Regions from separate parts of the Rhodococcus oxybenzonivorans genome, predicted to be linked through region 2. Evidence: riboswitches for the same ligand, from Rfam matches in the RefSeq annotation. Region 2 holds a riboswitch; each other region holds the start of a gene.
The links. Region 2 has a riboswitch for cobalamin ahead of CBI38_RS03765 (CbtB domain-containing protein). Riboswitches for the same ligand answer to the same signal wherever they lie in the genome.
Positions count from the first base shown of each region.

Region 1: another riboswitch for cobalamin. It lies ahead of CBI38_RS19760 (ABC transporter substrate-binding protein); the one in region 2 lies ahead of CBI38_RS03765 (CbtB domain-containing protein).
Region 3: another riboswitch for cobalamin. It lies ahead of cobN (cobaltochelatase subunit CobN); the one in region 2 lies ahead of CBI38_RS03765 (CbtB domain-containing protein).

Region 1 covers NZ_CP021354.1:4,178,313-4,184,756, reverse strand. Annotated here, with positions in the region: gene CBI38_RS19765 (MMPL family transporter) at 1-1,011, opposite strand, end outside; cobalamin riboswitch at 1,097-1,244, shown strand; gene CBI38_RS19760 (ABC transporter substrate-binding protein) at 1,352-2,347, shown strand; gene CBI38_RS19755 (FecCD family ABC transporter permease) at 2,344-3,429, shown strand; gene CBI38_RS19750 (ABC transporter ATP-binding protein) at 3,426-4,202, shown strand; gene CBI38_RS19745 ((2Fe-2S)-binding protein) at 4,195-4,926, shown strand; gene CBI38_RS19740 (error-prone DNA polymerase) at 5,070-6,444, shown strand, end outside.
Region 2 covers NZ_CP021354.1:759,063-765,506, forward strand. Annotated here, with positions in the region: gene CBI38_RS39995 (SH3-like domain-containing protein) at 1-64, opposite strand, end outside; gene CBI38_RS40000 (SH3-like domain-containing protein) at 61-504, opposite strand; gene CBI38_RS03745 (CbtB domain-containing protein) at 528-722, opposite strand; gene CBI38_RS03750 (DsbA family oxidoreductase) at 966-1,646, shown strand; gene CBI38_RS03755 (DUF5996 family protein) at 1,762-2,703, shown strand; gene CBI38_RS03760 (CbtA family protein) at 2,720-3,499, opposite strand; gene CBI38_RS03765 (CbtB domain-containing protein) at 3,517-3,711, opposite strand; cobalamin riboswitch at 3,735-3,886, opposite strand; gene mhuD (mycobilin-forming heme oxygenase MhuD) at 3,948-4,262, opposite strand; gene CBI38_RS03775 (alpha/beta fold hydrolase) at 4,296-5,051, shown strand; gene CBI38_RS03780 (HhH-GPD family protein) at 5,144-6,022, opposite strand; gene CBI38_RS03785 (carbonic anhydrase) at 6,122-6,444, shown strand, end outside.
Region 3 covers NZ_CP021354.1:2,890,075-2,896,518, forward strand. Annotated here, with positions in the region: gene CBI38_RS13775 (LysR family transcriptional regulator) at 1-131, shown strand, start outside; gene CBI38_RS13780 (serine hydrolase) at 128-1,036, shown strand; gene CBI38_RS13785 (precorrin-2 C(20)-methyltransferase) at 1,064-2,566, opposite strand; gene CBI38_RS13790 (precorrin-8X methylmutase) at 2,563-3,189, opposite strand; gene cobG (precorrin-3B synthase) at 3,214-4,347, opposite strand; cobalamin riboswitch at 4,354-4,496, shown strand; gene cobN (cobaltochelatase subunit CobN) at 4,568-6,444, shown strand, end outside.

The DNA.
Region 1 (6,444 bases), 3.2 Mb from region 2:
CCCTGCGTTGATGCGTGGGCCGAGGATCGCGAGGAGAGCGGGGACGGCGGTCAGGGACAGCAGCGCCGCACTCGCGACCGCGGCCATGGCACCGAATCCCAGCGATGCGATGACGTCCTGGGGAAACACGAGCATGCCCGAGAAGGCGCACACCAGCAGCAGTCCGGAGAACAGAACGGTGCGGCCGGCCGTGAGCACGGTGCGCCGGGTGGCCTCGGCAGTGTCGGCGCCCGACTCCAGTTCTTCACGGAAACGTCCGACGACGAAGAGCCCGTAGTCGATTGCCAACCCGAGACCGAGCAGAGAGGCGACATTGATCGCGAAGGAGTTGACGTCGGTGAACAGGGTGAGCACCCGAAGGGTGGCCAGCGCGCTGAAGATGGAGAGCAGTCCGACGAAGACGGGTACGGCCGCGGCGACCACGCCGCCGAAGAGGAAGACCAGCAGGACCAGTGTGATGGGAAGCGCAATCGCCTCCGCCAGCACCAGATCCTGCTGGAGCCGGTTGTTGAAAGCCACACCCACCACCGAGTTGCCCGCGAATTCGGTGTCGATGCCCTCGACTTCGAGCTTGGGTAGCAGGCCGTCGAAGGCGGCCACCGTGATTCCGGCTTCGGGGTCGACGGTGACCGCGGCCGACGCCTTGGTGCCGTCCTCCGACACCATCCGCTGCTTCGTCGTGGTGTCCGCGGTCCAGTATGAGGTGATCTTGTGCGTGGGGACCTCGGCGGCGAACCGTTCGAGATCGGCCGTCACCTCGGGACCGATGTCGTCGAGCGTTCTCCCTTCGGGCGCGGTGTAGACGACGATGATGTCCGCGGTCTGCGGACCCAGGTTGGCCTCGACGATCCTCGCCACTTCAGCGGACTCGCTGCCCGGGTCGGTGTAGCCGCCCGAGCCCAATTTCGCGAACACCCCCGTACCCCAGACGCCGCTCACCAGTACGGCGGCCACGGCAAGCACCAGAATCCACCATCGCCGGGAAACAACAGTCGAGGCCCAACGTGTCATGCGTCATCTCCGGGTCGTGGTCGGCATTGTGCGACTGCCGACTGTAGTGCGCGTGCGGCGGTGAGCGGCGGTGGTGTGATCCGGCTCCCGCGCCATGATGCATACTCGGATGTGCACGTGCAGCCACACACATGGGGGAAGCCGGTCCGAATCCGGCGCTGACCCGCAACGGTGGGCCATCGGAGTATTTTCCGGTGGCGAGCCCGATTACCCGGTGTGTGGTGTGCGACATCCATTCGTCGTGGTCTACGAAGCGGAGTCCCGCAGGCGCACTGCGACTCCGGTCGTGGAGTGACCTGCACGACTTTCATTCGTGGCTCTGAGCCGCAATGAGGTTTACATGCACCGTCCGTTGTTCCGAAGGTTCGGATTGCTCACCGCCGCCGTGGCAGTGCTGCTCGCTGCCGCCTGCTCGCGTGGGGAACCTGGCCCGGGCACTACTTCCGCCGAGTCGTTTACCGCCGCGGTGACGATCACCAACTGTTCGCTCACGCAGAGCTTCGATGCACCACCCCAGCGCATCGTCAGCATGAACGATCACGTCACCGAGGTTCTGATCGAGATGGGTGTCGGCGACCGTATCGTCGGCACCGGGTACGGCGACGCCACCCCGCTACCCCCATTCGCCGAGGAATTCGCGAAGATCCCGCATCGGTCGAAGGAGTATCCGACGCGAGAGCAGTTGCTCGACCTCGAGCCAGACCTGGTGGTGGGGGGAATGCGGAGCGCATTCGACGAGAAGGAGGGGCGTTCACGAGAGTTCCTCGCCGAGCACGGCATTCCTACATTCCTGTTCTCCGAGTACTGCGGGCAGGGCTTCCCCGACATCGCTCTGCTGCGGGACGACTTCACACAGCTGGGCGAAATCCTCGCAGTTCCGGACAGGGCGCATGCGATCAGCGACCGAGTGACGTCCGGATTGCAGTCCGTGCGCGCGACACTTGCGGGCAGTACCGCCGTCCCGGTGTTCTTCTACGATTCCGGCGAGAACGTCCCGCTGACTGTCGGCGGTGTCGGAATCGGTCAGCTCATCGCGGACCATGCGGGTGCCGCGAACATCTTTTCCGAGGGGCAGAAACCGTTTTCGACGGCCACCTGGGAGATTGTCGGAGAACGCAGTCCCGAGGTGATCGTCGTCCTCGACTACGGCGCGACGAGTGCGCAGCACAAGATCGACTTCCTGACCGCACACCCGATCATGTCGGCGACCCCTGCCGTGAAGGCAGGCCGCTTCGTCGTCGTACCGCTCGACGACTTCTTCGAGAGCCCGCGTCTCGTGCGGTCGGTCGAGACCATCGCGCGCGCCGTCCATCCCGGCGCCTTCTCCACGCGATGACGGCGCTCACCGAACGGACCGAGGTGCGCCCATCCTCGCCCTCAGCTCGTTCCCCTCTCGGATTTGCCGGGCTGATCGTACTTCTGGTGCTGACCACGCTGTTCGTGATCGGGCTCGCCGTGTCGTTCGGTTCGGTGCGCATACCGGTGGGTGACGTCTGGGCGATCGTGGTGAACCGGATGCTGCCCGGTGTGTTCGACGTCTGGTGGTCGCAGGCACGGGAATCCATCGTCGTCGGTTCTCGTCTGCCGCGGGCATTGACCGCGGCGACGGTGGGCGCCGCGCTGGCACTGTCCGGTGCGGTGGCGCAGCTCGTGACCCGCAACCCGCTGGCCGACCCATACCTGCTCGGCGTGTCCTCGGGTGCCGGTTTCGGTGTGGTGATCGTGACGGTGCTCGGGTTCGGCGCCGGAATGCTCGGGGTCTTCACCGTTCCCGTGGCGGCGTTCGTCGGCGCGATGGTGCCGTTGTTCCTGTCGCTGGCAATCGGCGGACGGTATCCGCAACCCACTGCGATCATCCTCGTCGGTGTCGCGCTGGCACAGGTCTTCTCGGCGCTGATCACCTTCTCGCTCCTCGTGCTCGCCGACGAACGGCAACTCGGTTCGGTGATGCATTGGCTCGCAGGCGGATTCGGTGACGCGCGCTGGTCGACGATGATTTTTCCCGTGTCGGCGCTCGCGACGGTCGGCACTGCCATGCTGTGGAGTGCCCGCCGGATCGACGTGCTGCAGACCGGGGACGACGGAGCGGCCGCGCTCGGCATGAACGTTCCCCGCTTCCGGATCGTCCACCTGCTGGGCGTGTCACTACTGGCCGGCGCAGCAGTCTCGGTCGCCGGGGGTATCGGCTTCATCGGCCTCCTCGTGCCACACCTGGCCGGCTACGTCGTCGGTATTCGCGCCGCCAGATTGTTACCGGTCGCCGCGCTGCTCGGTGCGGTCGCCATGGTGGGAGCCGACACCGCGGCACGGTCGATCTCGTCGAGCCTCGAAGTGCCGGTCGGCGTCGTCACTGCGCTCGTCGGCGCCCCGCTGTTCGTGTGGATGCTGCAGCGCCGGTACCGGCGGGCCGAACGATGACCGGGCTGGGCGTGCAAGGACTCCGGGCCCAACTCGGCTCACGCGACGTGCTGCACGGGGTCGACTTCGCTGTCCGGCCCGGCGAGATGCTCGGTCTGGTAGGTCCCAACGGGTCCGGCAAGACGACGGCGCTGCGCTGCTGCTACCGCGCGGTGTCCGCCACCGCGGGCGCCGTCGTCGTCGGCGGGGTGAACGTTGCCGACCTGGCGCGGCGACAACTCGCCCGCACGGTCGGGGCGGTTCCGCAGGAGCCGCAGTCGTCGGCGGGGGTGACGGTGCGCGCGTCGGTGTCGCTGGGCCGGATTCCCCACCACGGTTGGTTCGAGCGCGACAGCGCCGCCGACCGCGAGATCGTCGAGAGGTGCCTGCAGCAGGTGGGGTTGGCGGAACTCGCGGGGCGCGACGTGCAGGCGCTCTCGGGAGGTGAGCGTCAACGGGTGGCGATCGCGCGGGCGCTCACGCAGCAACCGCGCGTCCTGCTCCTCGACGAACCCACGAATCACCTCGACCTTCGTCATCAGCTCATCCTGATGGAATTGCTGCGCGATCTCGCCGCCGGCGGACTCGCACTCGTGGTGACCATGCACGATCTCAGGTTGGCGGTGCAGTACTGCGACACGCTGGCGGTGATGCAGCATGGACGGGTGATCACCGCCGGCCCACCACCCGATGTCCTCGACGACACGGTGCTGGGCGAGGTGTTCGGAATCCGCGCCGTTGTGCGGTCGGGGCCGAGGCGGTCGATGGACATTCTGGGGTTGGCCGATGGATGAGCACCTGGCGCAGACGTACGCGCTGACCGCCCGTCGGGTTCCGTTGCTGGCCGCCTGGACGGCGCTTCCCGACGGCCGCTCGTTTCCGGCAGCAGACATGGCAGACGCCGAGTGGATGGCCCATCGGCTCGCGGACACCGCAAGCCGATGGGGCAGTGGGAATCCCCGGGTCAACGGCACCCTGTGGTGGTATTCGGCCAGTTCCACCCTGACCGGGATCCCGATCGCGACTGCCCTCGTCACCGGTGTCGCTGCCTGCCCACGATTGGAGGGCGCCCGGGCGTTCCTGACCGCCGATGGATACCTCGGTGGTCTGACGGCATCGTCGGTGCTCCCGGTGGCGGATCTGGCGTCGGAACTCGCGGGGACGTTGACCGTTCTCATCGACGCACTGGCCGAGGCGTCCGGAGTGCGGCGGGCAGCGTTGTGGGCGATCACCACCGATTCGATCGCCAACCGCGCGCTCGACGCCGGCGACGGCATCGGTGATCGTATGAGAGGGAGCATGTTCGCCCGGCAGCTCGTCGACGCCATGCGTGCCGACGGGGTGATTCTGCCCCGGCCGCGGTTCGTCGACGTGCACGCCGGTGCGGTGACCCGCCGGTTCACGCAGCGGGCGTCGTGTTGCCTGATCTACGAGACGCCCGGTTCGGCCAAGTGTGTGAGCTGCCCGCGGAGGCCGGCCGAGGACCGTCTGAGTGGTCTCGCCGCGCTCGTGACCTGACTCCGGTGGCCCGCGTTGACCTGCCCGCGAGTGTGATGGCACACTGAGAGTGTTCGAACTCGCGTTCGAATGATGCGTCTTCCCCAGTGGCATCTTCCATGGTTTCGGCACGGCACGTGTGCGGCATGAAGAGGTGTGTAGTAGTGGGTTGGGGCAACGGTCCGCCGTCGTGGTCGGAGATGGAGCGGGTCCTGTCGGGCAGGCCCGGACGCGTCGACCCGCAGTCGCTGTATCCGGGCGACGGCAGCGACAGTCCGGCGTGGTCACGCAAGCGGGGAGAGTATCGGGCAGGCGAGCAGATACGTGCCGGCTCCACCGTCCCCTACGCCGAACTGCACGCGCATTCGGCGTTCAGCTTCCTCGACGGTGCGTCCCCGCCGGAGGAATTGGTGGAAGAGGCGGTCCGACTGGGTCTCGAGGCCATCGCGCTCACCGATCACGACGGGTTCTACGGTGTGGTCCGGTTCGCGGAGGCGGCGAAGGAATGGAACATGCGCACGGTGTTCGGTTCCGAGCTCACTGTGGGCGACGCCCATCTGCTGGTGCTCGCACGAGGACAGGAGGGGTATCGCCGTCTGTCTCGTGAGATCGCCGCAGCGCACCTGGCGGGAGGAGAGAAAGGCAAAGTTCTCTACGACATGGACCGGCTCGCCGATGCGGCGGGAGGTCATTGGCAGATCCTGACCGGTTGCCGCAAGGGGCACGTGCGTCAGGCCTTGGCCCACGGCGGTCCGGACGCAGCTGCCCGCCGGTTGCGCGAGCTGATCGACCGGTTCGGGGCCGAGCGGGTCACGGTGGAACTCACACACCACGGCATTCCGGAGGACGGTGAACGCAACGACTGCCTCGCCGAACTCGCGCAGCAGCACGGCCTGGGTGTAATAGCCACCACTGCAGCACATTTCGCGGCCCCCCCGCGCCGGCGGCTGGCGATGGCGATGGCCGCGGTCCGGGGTCGCCGCAGCCTCGACGACGCGGCCGGGCAGCTACCTCCGACGGGCGGATCCCACCTGCGTTCCGGCGAGGAGATGGCCCACCTCTTCGCCGCGTACCCGGAAGCGGTCAGCGGTGCGGCGAAACTCGGGCTGGAATGCGCCTTCGACCTCCGGCTCATCGCACCGCAGCTACCACCCTTCGCCGTGCCCGACGGCCACACCGAGGCCAGTTGGTTGCGTCAGCTCACGATGGAAGGGGCGCGCCGCCGTTACGGTGCACCGGAGGACCACCCGCAGGCGTACCGGCAGATCGAGCACGAGCTCGACACCATCACGACGTTGAACTTCCCTGGCTACTTCCTGGTGGTCCACGACATCGTGTCGTTCTGCAAGAACAACGACATCCTCTGCCAGGGAAGGGGTTCGGCGGCCAACTCGGCGGTCTGCTACGCCATCGGCATCACCAACGTCGATCCTGTGCGCAACAAATTATTGTTCGAACGTTTTCTCTCACCCGAACGCGACGGCCCGCCGGACATCGATGTCGACATCGAATCGGACCGCCGCGAAGAGGCCATCCAGC
Region 2 (6,444 bases):
TGGTGTGGAACATCGACGTCGCGTCCCGGACGGTGACCCGATCGCCGATCCGGAACTTACTCACGACGGACTCCCACCTGCTCGTTGGTCACTCGACCGCCGGCGAACCTCGTCGATCTTCGCGGAGAGTTCGTCAGGGGTGATGAGGCCTTTGTTGATCAGTGTCTTGGCCGCCACCGTGATCCACCGGGCGTAGTACGGCAGACCGAAATAGAGCGTTGCACCCAGGTCGTTCTCGGCACGACGGCGCTCTTCCGAATTCCACACACCCCGCCATCCGAGGCATTCACAAGTGACGTAGGTGCGCATCTCCCAGTCTTCTTCCACCTTCTCCTCGTACGGAACGGGAAGAGCGGGCTGGCCGCCGACATCGTGTAGAACATGCCGTAACGCGTCGAAGGCAGCGTTGGAAAGGTAATAGGGCGAATCCATTTCGGCGTGGTGGACTGGTGTGAATTCGGCTACGCGATTGGCCTGTGCTTCGAATTCCGCTCTAGGGTTCATCTCCGGCTCCGGTCCTGGTGGAACTAGTGGCAGGGAAGTCCCAGTAGGTGGCGTCCGTCGTGCATCAGTTCGTGCAGGTACATGCCACTTCGAGAGATCACGCCCTGGTCGAACCCGACCAGGTAGAGCATGAGGAGGGAAAGAAGGACGACTCCGACGGTCATCGACACGACTCCGAGAGTTTCGACAGTCCTGCCCGGCGAAGCGACGTACACCATGATTTCCCCTGAATGAGTGCGGGTTCGAGAACTACGTCCACTGCCGATCATCCGGGCATTGCGGCGAGCGCCCCTCGATCAGCGGCACGACCGTTTCGACGTTACTCCCGGTACCGAAGACCGACTACTGTCCCGGCGGGCCGAATCCCGGGTGCGCAAATGCGGCGCGGCGGACCAAGACAAACCCAACTTCTGAGGTCGACGTCACGGAACAGAAAGCGGCTTCGAACTGTTTTCCGAACTGTGACGACACAACTCGACGACTCCGCTCGTACCATCGAGATCGAAATCTGGTCGGACGTGGCGTGCCCGTGGTGTTACATCGGCAGGCACCGCTTCCTCGATGCCCTCTCGGACTTCGAGGAGCGTGAGCGGGTGCGGGTGCGGGTGCGGGTGACGTGGCGGGCGTATCAGCTGTCGCCGGAAACACCGGCAGGGGAGCGTCGCAGCGAGCTCGACGCCCTCGTACAGAGCAAAGGTCTGCCCGCAGAACAGGTGCGTCAGATGTTCGAACACGTGTCGCGTACTGCCGCAGAGGAAGGGCTCAGGCTTGACTTCGACACCGTGATCGCCGCCAACACGTTCGACGCGCACCGTCTGATTCACCTCGCGGGCGACTCGCGCGACGCGGTGGTGGAGGCGCTGTTCCGCGCGCACTTCCGTGAGGGCGCGGTGATCGACGATCGGGCGGTTCTGGTCGACATCGCATCGAGTACCGGTCTCGACCCTGATGTCGTGCGGAAGCAGCTGGACTCCGACGTCGGCGCGGATGCCGTACGCGCCGACCTCGACACTGCACGACAGTTGCAGGTATCGGCGGTGCCGTTCTTCGTCGCAGACCGCCGAATCGCGGTGTCGGGTGCTCAACCGAAAGATGTGTTTCTTCAGCTGCTGACACAGGCGAGCGCAGCGTCGGTGGACTGACGACTCCGGTGTCCGCGCAGTGGGGTCCGCCCCTACCCGGGTGTCGGTGCGACGCGCTTGCCATCGCCTTGGCCGAAGAGCACATTGAAATGCACGTCATCGGCAGGGAGGCACTGTGCGCGAGCAGACACGATCCAGAGACACATGGGCTGCGTTGAAAGTGGAGGACTGGACCTCGACACGGGACACCCTGCACATGTGGACGCAGATAGTCGGGAAGATCCGCTTGGCCCACGCACCGTTGATCAACCACTGGTGGCAGGTCCCGCTGTACGTCAGCCCCCGCGGTCTCACGACGTCGACAGTCCCGTACGGCACCGACTGCTTCGATATCGAATTCGACTTCGCCGACCATCGACTGGTGATCCGCACGAGCACGGGCGGCAGCGGGACGGTTGCCCTCGAACCGAAGTCGGTGGCCGACTTCTACACAGAGACGATGGACACGCTGGCCGAACTGGGTGTGGCGACCACCATTCGGGCCCGGCCCAACGAGGTGAACCCAGCCGTCCCGTTCGCGGAGGACACCCAACACTGCTCGTACGACGGTGAGTCGGTGTACCGGTTTTGGCGACAGCTCGTGCAGGCGGACCGGGTGTTGCACGAGTTCCGTTCGCATTTCATCGGTAAGGTCAGTCCCGTGCACTTTTTTTGGGGTGCGCTCGACCTGGCCTGCACCCGGTTCTCCGGGAAAACCGCGCCCACTCACCCTGGGGGAGCGCCGAACTGCGGAGACTGGGTGATGGTCGAGGGCTACTCGCACGAGCTGAGCAGCTGCGGTTTCTGGCCCGGTGGTGGCGCCGAAGGCGCGTTCTATGCGTACGCCTACCCGGAACCGGATGGCTTCGCCGACTACCCGGTCGGGCCCGACGGAGCCCTCTACAGCGGAGAGTTCCGGCAATTCTTGCTGCCGTATGAGGCCGTGCGAACTGCAGACGATCCGGATCTGGCACTGCTGACGTTCCTGCACAGCACCTACGACGCGGCTGCCGAACTGGGTGGCTGGGACCGGGCCGCCCTGGAGGCGGACCCGGCCCGATGGGACAAATTCCGTTGACGCCCTGAAAGGCGGGTCAGCCGGCGTTCGCCGACGCGGGCGCCTGCGCCCGGCTGGCACGCTCGGTGAGGAAGGCGAACACGAGACCGAGAGCGAGCCAGAGGGTTGCCTGGGTGGCGAGGGATGCGAGGCGGAAATCCCACAGCAGGCCGGCCGGGAAGTCGTCGCCCACCTCGTCGACGGTAGGCAGAATCAGATATCCGACCGTGACCACGACCAGGAATGCGGCCACCGGGGCCGCGATGCGCGTCGACAGGAATTCCTGAGCAGCTACCGCCTTCGCCGCGAATACCGACGCGACCACGGCGAGCAGACCCAGCACCACCACGGCGAGCCACAGCCAGGTGCGACTGGTGATGGTCTCGGGATCGCCGACGGCCGGCGGATTGGCCGGGTACTTGAAGAACGGAACGGCTTCGATCGCCAGCCACCCGAGTGACGCGAGCACCATACCGAGCACCGGACCCGAAAGCGTGGTCACCCTGCGCGCGTAGTGCGCGACGACGGCAAATATCGCCCCGAGCGCCAGTCCGGCGAGTGACGTCGCGAGGAACAGACCGAACCGCTGTCCGTTGCGACTGACCAGGGCTTCTTCCTCGTCGTGCGAATGGCCAGCCGGTGCACTCGATTCCGCCCCGTGCGAGTGGTCGGCGCTGCCCGCTTCCTCGATCGCGATGGCGGCGTCGATGTGCGATTCGCCGAGGACGAATGCCACGCCGCCGGCGAGGATTCCGGCAATCAACCCTGCAAGCAGACCGCGAATCAGTAACTTCCCGAAGGACTCGCTCAGTGTCATGTTCGCGGACGACTCGTTCAGTGGCACGGCAGGCCCAGCAGGTGGCGCCCGTCATGCATCAGTTCGTGCATGTACATGCCACTGCGCGAAATCGCGCCCTGGTCGAATCCCACGAGGTAGAGAGCAAGCATCGCGAAAAGTACGATCGCGAACGAGATGACGGCGAGCCGGGTCGAATCGACCGATGCGCCGGGTGCGTAGACGAGTGCCATGGTTCCTCCTGGGATGTCGCGTCCCCTAGGTTCATGCGATGGCCGCAGTATCTGGCTGTCGAGGTGGTTCCCGCATCTTGCCGTGGCCTAGCTGAGGGACTACTCCGATTTACAGTGGCGCGACCGCTCCGGTTTTGCACCGGATTCCTGCCGAACCATCGCTTTGTCTTGCGAACTTTCGCACCCGGCGGGCCGCCGTGTCAATGTTCGCCTCGAGGTTTGTGTCGAGCAGGTCCTCAACGGTCGGCCGCTGCCGAGACGTCGAGAACCACCTCGAACTCGAGCAGAGACGCGCCGGACGCCACCGGCTTCTGCCGCTCACCAGCGTGCGCTTCCCGTGCAGGGCCGTCGCGCCACGCCTCGAACGCCTCTTCGCTCTCCCACTGGGTGACGACGAAGTAGCGGTTCTCGCCCTTGACCGGGCGCAGAAGCTGGAACCCGAGAAAGCCTGGGGAATTCTCGACGGCATGCGCGCGTCCTGCGAAGCGCTTCTCCAGTTCGGGGCCCGCACCCTCGGGAACTTCGATTGCATTGATCTTCACCACTGCCATGCTTGGGGAGGGTACTCCGCTAGCGTCGCAGTCGTGGTGGGTGAGAGTGCGTTGCACGACGAGGGCGGCACCGGACGACCGATTCTGCTGCTGCACGGGTTGATGGGCAGTGCGCGGACGTGGCGCAGGCAGGTTCCGTGGCTGCGCGAACACGGCCACGTCTACACGTTCGACGCTGCAGGCCACGGCCGTCCCGCCCCGCCCGTGCTGTCGACGGAAGCATTCGTCGAAGACCTGGCGGCGGCATTGAGTCCGGTCGCCGAGCCGCTGGTCGTCATCGGGCATTCGATGGGCGCCTTGCACGCGTGGTGCCTGGCCGCCGAGTTCCCGGAGAAGGTCGCCGCTCTCGTTCTCGAAGACATGGCGCCTGATTTTCGTGGCCGTACCGCCGACGACTGGGCGGCGATGATCTCGAACTGGCCGCAACCGTTCGAGACGCGTAAGGCCTTGGTCGAGTACTTCGGACCTGTCGCGGGTCAGTACTTCCTCGACTCGTTCGAGCAGCGAGACGACGGCTGGTACCTGCATGGCGAGGTCGAAACGTTCCGCGCCATCTCCGCCGAGTGGGGTGACCGGCACTTCTGGGCTCAGTGGGCCTCGATCACGGTGCCGGCGCTGCTGATCGAGGGCGAGTACACCATCACCCCCGAGGGGCAGATGCGGAAGATGGCAGAGCGGCATCCCCACGCCGAATACGTCCGCATCGAGGAAGCCGGGCACCTCGTCCACGACGATCAGCCCGAGCAGTACCGGAAAGTGGTCGAGGAATTCCTGCACGAACTGACCTGAGCGCACGGTTGCGCAGAGGTTTGTCAGCTGCGGACGCAATCGTGGAGGTTTCCAGCAATCTTCTCAGCGTCTGTGCCCGATCGTGAGGGCACCTAGCTTCCCTCACCCGCGAGGGCGAAGAGGCCGTCGTCGGTCTGCTCCACCAAGCCGTCGAGCAGTAACGAGTGCAGAGCACGATCACGCTGACCGGGGTCGTCGAGCCACACCTGGTCGAGGCGAACCCGCTCGACCGGACGCGAACTGTCGCGCAACACCGCCATGAGCTTGCCGCGAACCTGACGGTCCGTGCCCGCAAACTTCTGCACCTTCCTGCGTTCACCGGTGTGCGCTGGTCGCCCAGCGTCCATCCAGGCGCAACTCGGCAGCGGACACCGCGAGCATTCGGGGGAGCGTGCGGTGCAGATCGTCGCACCGAGTTCCATGAGTGCCGCAGAGAACGTGGCGGCGCGGGCGCGGGTCCGGGGCAGCAGCGCGGACACGTCCGCCAGGTCGCGCACCGTCGACGGGTTGCCGGGCTCCGCGTTGCCGTGCACAGCGCGCGCCACCACCCGTCGAACATTGGTGTCGACGACGGGGACACGCTGCCCGTAGGCGAAGCACGCCACTGCGCGAGCGGTGTACGCGCCGATCCCGGGAAGCCCGAGGAGGGTGTCGACGTCGCTCGGGACCACGTCACCGTGCTGGGTGGCCAGCACTTCGGAACACTGGTGCAGTCGCAGCGCTCGCCGCGGATAACCGAGCTTTCCCCACGCGCGCAAGACGTCGGCCTGGCTCGACGCCGCCATCAGGGACGGGACGGGCCAGCGCTGCACCCATTGCTCCCAGATGGGAGCAACGCGGACGACGGGTGTCTGCTGCAGCATGATCTCGCTCATCAGAATGTGCCAGGCGGTCACACCCTCGCGACGCCACGGCAAATCCCTGGCCTCGGCGTCGTACCACCTGATCAGCGCAGACGAGTCCACGGTCACTTCTTCTCACAAGTCCCTTCGCCGCAGTGCCAACCGGAATTTCCGTCGACGTAATGCTCCCGCAGAGCCGGTGCAACAGGAGGGGTGCACAATATGCTCATGCCTAACTCCAACCCGGTTTCTGCATGGAAGTCCCTACGCCAGGGTAACGAGCGGTTCGTCAACGGCACCTCGCTCCATCCCAGCCAGGGCGTCGCCGATCGCGCGAAGCTCGTCGGCGGCCAGCACCCCACGGCCGTCCTGTTCGGATGCGGAGACTCCCGCGTCGCCGCCGAGATCATCTTCGACCAGGGGCTCGGCGACATGTTCGTCGTCCGCACCGCAGGCCACGTCCTCGACGACGCGGTTCTCGGGTCGATCGAGTACGCCGTCGGGGTGCTCAACGTGCCGCTCATCGTCGTGCTCGGTCACGACAGCTGTGG
Region 3 (6,444 bases), 2.1 Mb from region 2:
CGGGGGTGGCCTGGCTCGACCTGGTCCGCCACGACCTGGCCTTGCGCGTGCGCATCGTCTGGCGGTCGGGCAGCGACGTCTCCGTCTCCGCAGGCGCACTGGACCGGGTGCTGTTGAAGGGCGGGCGATGACTTCGTCACCCGAGAAACGGATCCGTGACGTCTTCGCCGACGCCGGGTGCGTCGGCTGGCTCCACGCGCGCCGGGTCGGCCCGACCGATGACGGCGTTCCGGCCGTCACCGTCGACGGTGACGACCTGGTTGTCACCGCGTCGGTGTACAAACTGCCGCTGCTGGTCGCCCTCTGCCGCGCCTTCGACGCGGGCACGCTGTCGCCGACGTCGACGGTGCGTGTCAACCCGGCGGACTGCACGCCGGGGCCGACCGGGGTGTCGATGTTCCGCGATCCCGTGGTGATGAGCTGGCGGGATCTCGCGCTGTCGATGATGACCGTCTCCGACAACGCCGCGGCTGATCTGATTCTCGGCGGAGTCGGTCTCGACGCCGTCGACAGGGTGCTCACCGACCTGTGTCTGACGCGGACCCGCATCGTGGGCGGGACGGCGGACGCGCATCGGAAACTGGTGATCGACTCCCACGCGCACACCACTGCGGAAGCGTTCGCCGCGCTCGCCGACAACGACGATGCGTGGACGGTGTCGGCCTACGACCCCTCGTACGCGAGTGCCACCACCCCGCGTGAGATGACGGCGCTGCTCGACGCGATCTGGACGGACCGGGCGGTGTCGCCGGTGCAGGGCGAGTTCATCCGGCAGGTGATGGCCGCGCAGGTGTGGCAACACCGAATCCGCTCGGGGTTTCCCTATGCCGACGTCACGGTGGCGGGGAAGACCGGCACCATCGGGGCGATCCGCAACGAGGCGGCCGTGGTCACCTTCCCGGGCGAGATCCCGGTGGCCGTGGCCGTGTTCACCCGGGCGGCGCGGGCGGATCCCCTTCTGCCCATGGTGGATCAGGCGATCGGCCGCGCCGCCCAGATCGCGGTGACCGAACTTCGGTCCGGACGCATCGAGTGAGACCCGGTGTCGATGTGCTGCGTCCGCTCAGCCGGGGTAGCGGCGGGGAGTGAAGACCCGGGTGCCGTGTTCGTTCTCGACGACGGTGGTCATCGAGGAGCCGACGATCAGCAGGCACCGCATGTCGATCTCGGCGGGGTCGAGGTCGGCGAGGCGCACCACCCGCACCGATTCCTGCACGCCGGCCACATCGCGTCCGATGATCACGGGGGTGTCGGGGGAGCGGTGCTCGAGCACGAGGTCGCGCATCGCGGCCACCTGCCAGGTACGTGATTTCGACGCCGGGTTGTAGACGGCGAACGCCATGTCGGCGCTCGCGACGGCGGAAATACGTTGCGCGACGATGTCCCACGGCTTCAGCCGGTCCGACAGGGACAGGACGGCGTAGTCGTGGCCGAGGGGAGCACCGACACGGCTCGCCACCGCGTTGGCGGCGGTCATGCCGGGGAGCACGCGGACGGGAACGTCACGCCACTGGTCCTCGGCAGCCACCTCGAGCACGGCCGCGGCCATGGCGAACACCCCCGGGTCACCGGAGGACACCACGGCCACCCGGGCACCGTTCTTGGCCAGGTCGAGCGCCATCGCCGCGCGTTCGGCCTCGACGCGGTTGTCGCTGGCATGCCGGCGTTGACCGGGCCGCTCGGGCACCCTGTCGATGTACGGACCGTAGCCGACGACATCGGTGGCGAGGGACAACTCGTACTGCACCTCGGGGGTGGTCCAGGCCTGATCGCCCGGGCCCAGTCCGACGACGACGAGTTCGCCGGTGGGTGCTGTGGTGTCCCCGCGGCTGGTGGACGGGCTCGGGATCACGGCGATCGAGAAGTAGGGCACGTCGCTGTCGGAAACCTCGTCTGCGGAGGCGATCCGTTCCCGGTCGGTGCTGGCCCGTTCGACATACCAGGCCTCGTCGATGCGGCCGGAATCTTTCAGCGCCTGGCGGACCGCCGGATAGGTGCGGCCGAGCTTGAGGATCGCTGCGGCGTCGGTCTCGCGGAGGCGTCGGGTCAGCTCCGCCTGCGGCAACGTTCCGGGCAGGACGGTGAGCACTTCCTCACCCTCGACCAGCGGCATGGCCAGGGCGGCCGAGGCGGCGCTCACGGCAGTCACACCGGGAATCACCTCGGCGTCGAACCGCTGCGCCAACCTTTTGTGCATGTGCATGTACGAGCTGTAGAACAGCGGATCACCCGCGGCCAGCAGCGCGACCGAACGACCGGCCTCGAGATGCGCGGCGAGCCGCCCCGACGCGTCCTCGTAGAACTCGTCCATCGCCCCCTGATAGCCGCCGGGATGATCGATCGTCTCGGTGGTGACGGGGTAGACGAGGTGCTCCTCGATCTGGTCCTCACGCATGTACGGGGCCGCGACGCCGCGGGAGATACTTTTGCCGTGCCGGGCGCTGTGGAACGCCACCACGTCGGCCTCGGCGATGACCCGCGCCGCCTTGACCGTCATCAGTTCGGGATCGCCCGGACCGATTCCGACTCCCCACAGTTTGCCGTGCGCACTCGTCTCGGCGCTCATTCCACTTCACTCGCAATCGCGTTCAGGGCGGCCGCAGTGATGGCACTGCCACCCCGCCTGCCGCGCACCACCAGGTAGTCGAGGCCGCTGGGATGCTCGATCAGTGCCTCTTTCGATTCGGCCGCGCCGATGAAACCGACGGGACCACCGATCACGGCAGCGGGCCGCGGCGCGCCCGACTCGATCATGTGGAGCAGGTAGAAGAGGGCGGTCGGGGCGTTCCCGATCGCGACGACGGCGCCCTCGAGTTTGCTGCCCCACAACTCCAGCGCGGCGGCCGACCGGGTATTCCCGATCTGCGTGGCCAGGACAGGGACCCGGGGGTCGCGGAGCGTGCACACCACTTCGTTGTCCGCGGGCAGTCGCTTGCGGGTGACGCCGGCCGCCACCATCTGCGCATCGCAGAAGATCGGGGCGCCATTTGCGAGAGCCTCCCGCGCGGCTTTGACGACACCAGGGGTGAATGCGACGTCGTCCACCAGATCGACCTGGCCGCTCGCATGGATCATGCGGACCACGGCCTGCGAGACGTCCGCGGGGAAGGCGCTGAGATCTGCTTCGGCGCGAATCGTGGCGAAGGACTGGCGGTAGATCTCTGCGCCGTCTCGGATGTACTCGATCATGGCCTCACGATAGAGGCAGTGCTGTCAGCGGTGGTCCACCCGGTAACCGGTTGCGGTCGCAACGACATCGGTCACCTCACCCTTGGGACGCCCGCAACAGCGGTCGCAACCCGACCAGTGTTGCCTCCCGGCGACGGGGAGCTCGCCCCCGAGAACGGCGTCGCGGGCGTCGGTGCGCACGTCGGCGAGCGCCTTGTCACAGCCCGGCCTGCCCGTGCAGGCAGTGACGTTCAACCAGGGGGAGTTCTCGTCGAAGATCAGGCCCATCGGTGCGAGGACACGGACCACCTGCTCGGCGGACCACTCGTCGAGATCGCACAGCAGCACCGACCTCCACGGGGTGACGATCACTGGTTTATCCACCGCGGCGAGGAACTCCGCCATCCTCGAGTCGAGGACCCCGAACGCGAGGCCGCCGCCGAGCGTGACGGTGCCGTCCGGCTGATCCAGCCACCCGATCGGGGGCCGGTGCTCGGCGAACCCGGTCACCGGTTGTGCGGTGGGCGCAAGGGCTAGGGCGGTAAGGGTCCGTTCGACGCCGTCGTCGATCTCGGACAGCCGCCACTGCCCGTCGCGCAGGCCGAGGAAGGTGCGGGCCGCGTCGAGCAGCACGTGCACCGACTCGGTCGCGGAAATCCGGGCCCCGCTGTCGCGGCCGGCCAGCACCAACGCCACCTCGGTCTCGCTCACCGCGTGTATACCGAAATCGCCGCCGAGCGCGGACACGTCACCGCGGCCGTCGTCGAGGGTGAAGAGGACACGGCCGGGGAGGTCGGCCAGCGCGGTGTCGGCGCACAAACTCCGGTCGAGTTCGTCGACCACGTCCCGCAGGTCGGCGACGCCACCGATGCGACCCGTCAACGGCGAGGCGAGGATGTTGCGTACCCGTTCGTGGGTGTGCGAGGGCAGCAGGCCGGTGTCTGCGAGCCTCCTCGCGAACTCCGGGGGATCGCCGACGGCGCGAAGCTGCACGTTGCCGCGGGAGGTCAGTCCGATCTCCCCGTTCCCGAGGTCGCGGGCCGACTCCGCGAGCACCTGCAGCTGCGCGGGCGTGAGAACACCACCGGGCAACCGCACGCGGGCGAGCGGACCGTCGGCGGCCTGATGGACCTGCAGCGCCCCCGGGCAGGCGTCGGGGCGGGAACGAGGGGCGACCATGGTCCCAGGTTACGTCGGCCGCCCGGTAGCATCACGAGCACTTGCGGCAGCAGGAGAGGAAGCCGGTGCAATTCCGGTGCGGTCGCGCCACTGTGAGCTCGCCGAACCCGGTGGGCGAGCCAGACCCTCACCTGCCGTCCTGTTGACCCACGGTTCCGAAACCGACCCGGTTTTCGGCAACCACCGCCACGGGGCGCGACACCCCAGGAAGGCTCCACCTGTGATCCTGCTGCTCTCCACCTCCGACACCGACCTGCTCAGCGCACGTGCCAGCAAAGCGGACTACCGCTGGGCCAACCCGGCACGGTTGCTGGTCGAGGAGGACCTGCCGGGACTGCTCGCGGGCGTAGACCTCGTCGTGGTCCGGATTCTCGGTGGCCGCCGGGCGTGGGAGGACGGGCTCGACGCGGTGCTGGCCAGTGGCCTGCCGGTGGTGGTCCTGGGCGGTGAGCACGCTCCCGACGCCGAGTTGATGGAGTGCTCGACGGTGACCGCCGGCGTCGCCGCGGAGGCGCACAACTATCTGGCCGAGGGCGGAGCCGACAACCTCGCCCAACTGCACCACTTCCTGTCCGACACGGTCCTGCTCACCGGTCACGGTTTCGAGGCGCCCGTGCATCTGCCGAGCTGGGGTCTGGCCCCGTTCGCCGTCGAGCCCGAAGCGCAGCGCCCCACCATCGCCGTGCTCTATTACCGAGCCCAGCACCTGGCGGGGAACACCCGCTACATCGAGGCGCTGTGCGCCGCGATCGATGCTGCCGGGGGCAACCCGCTGCCGATCTACTGCGCGTCGCTGCGCACCGCCGAGCCCGAGCTGCTGCAGACGCTGCGCCGCGCCGACGCCATGGTGGTTACCGTGCTCGCCGCAGGCGGCACCAAGCCCGCCGGTGCGTCCGCCGGCGGCGACGACGAAGCGTGGGATGTCGCCGCGCTCGCCGCGTTGGACGTGCCGATCCTGCAGGGGCTGTGCCTGACGAGCAGCCGGGAGTCGTGGGAGTCCAACGACGACGGACTCTCCCCGCTCGACGTCGCCACCCAGGTCGCGGTGCCCGAGTTCGACGGACGCCTCATCACGGTGCCGTTCTCGTTCAAGGAGATCGACGCGGACGGGCTGTCCACGTATGTGCCCGACGCCGAACGGGCATCCCGGGTGGCCGGTATCGCCGTCCGGCACGCCCGCCTGCGCCATATTCCGGCGTCCGAACGTCGCATAGCCCTGATGCTGTCGGCGTATCCCACCAAGCACGCGCGGATCGGCAACGCGGTCGGTCTCGACACCCCCGCGAGCGCGATCCGCCTGCTCACCGACATGCGGGCGGCCGGGTACGACCTCGGCCCGGACGACGGCCCGGACGCGGTGCCCGGTCTCGCCGCGCAGGACGGGGACGCGCTCATCCACGCCCTGATCGCCGCGGGCGGCCAGGACCCCGACTGGTTGACGGCCGAGCAGCTCGAGGGCAATCCGATCCGCATTTCCGCCGCCCGCTACCGGGAATGGTTCTCGGCGTTGCCCGCGGACCTGCGCGACGGGGTCGAGGAACACTGGGGCCCGGCACCGGGCGAATTGTACGTCGACCGCTCCCAGGACCCCGACGGTGAAATCGTCATCGCCGCAATGCAGTTCGGCAACCTGGTGCTCATGGTGCAGCCGCCCCGCGGTTTCGGGGAGAAGCCGGTGGCCATCTACCACGACCCGGACCTGCCGCCGAGCCACCACTACCTCGCCGCCTACCGCTGGATCGCCGCGCAGACCGCGGACGGTGGTTTCGGCGCCGACGCGGTGGTGCACCTCGGCAAGCACGGCAACCTCGAATGGCTGCCCGGCAAGACCCTCGGCATGTCGGCGTCGTGCGGCACCGACGCCGCCCTCGGCGACCTCCCGCTCATCTACCCGTTCCTGGTCAACGATCCCGGCGAGGGCACACAGGCCAAACGGCGTGCGCACGCCACCCTGGTCGATCACCTGATTCCGCCGATGGCCCGCGCCGAGAGCTACGGCGACATCTCCCGGCTCGAACAGCTCCTGGACGAGCACTCCAACATCTCCGCCCTCGACCCGTCGAAGCTGCCGGCCATCCGCCAGCAGATCTGGACGCT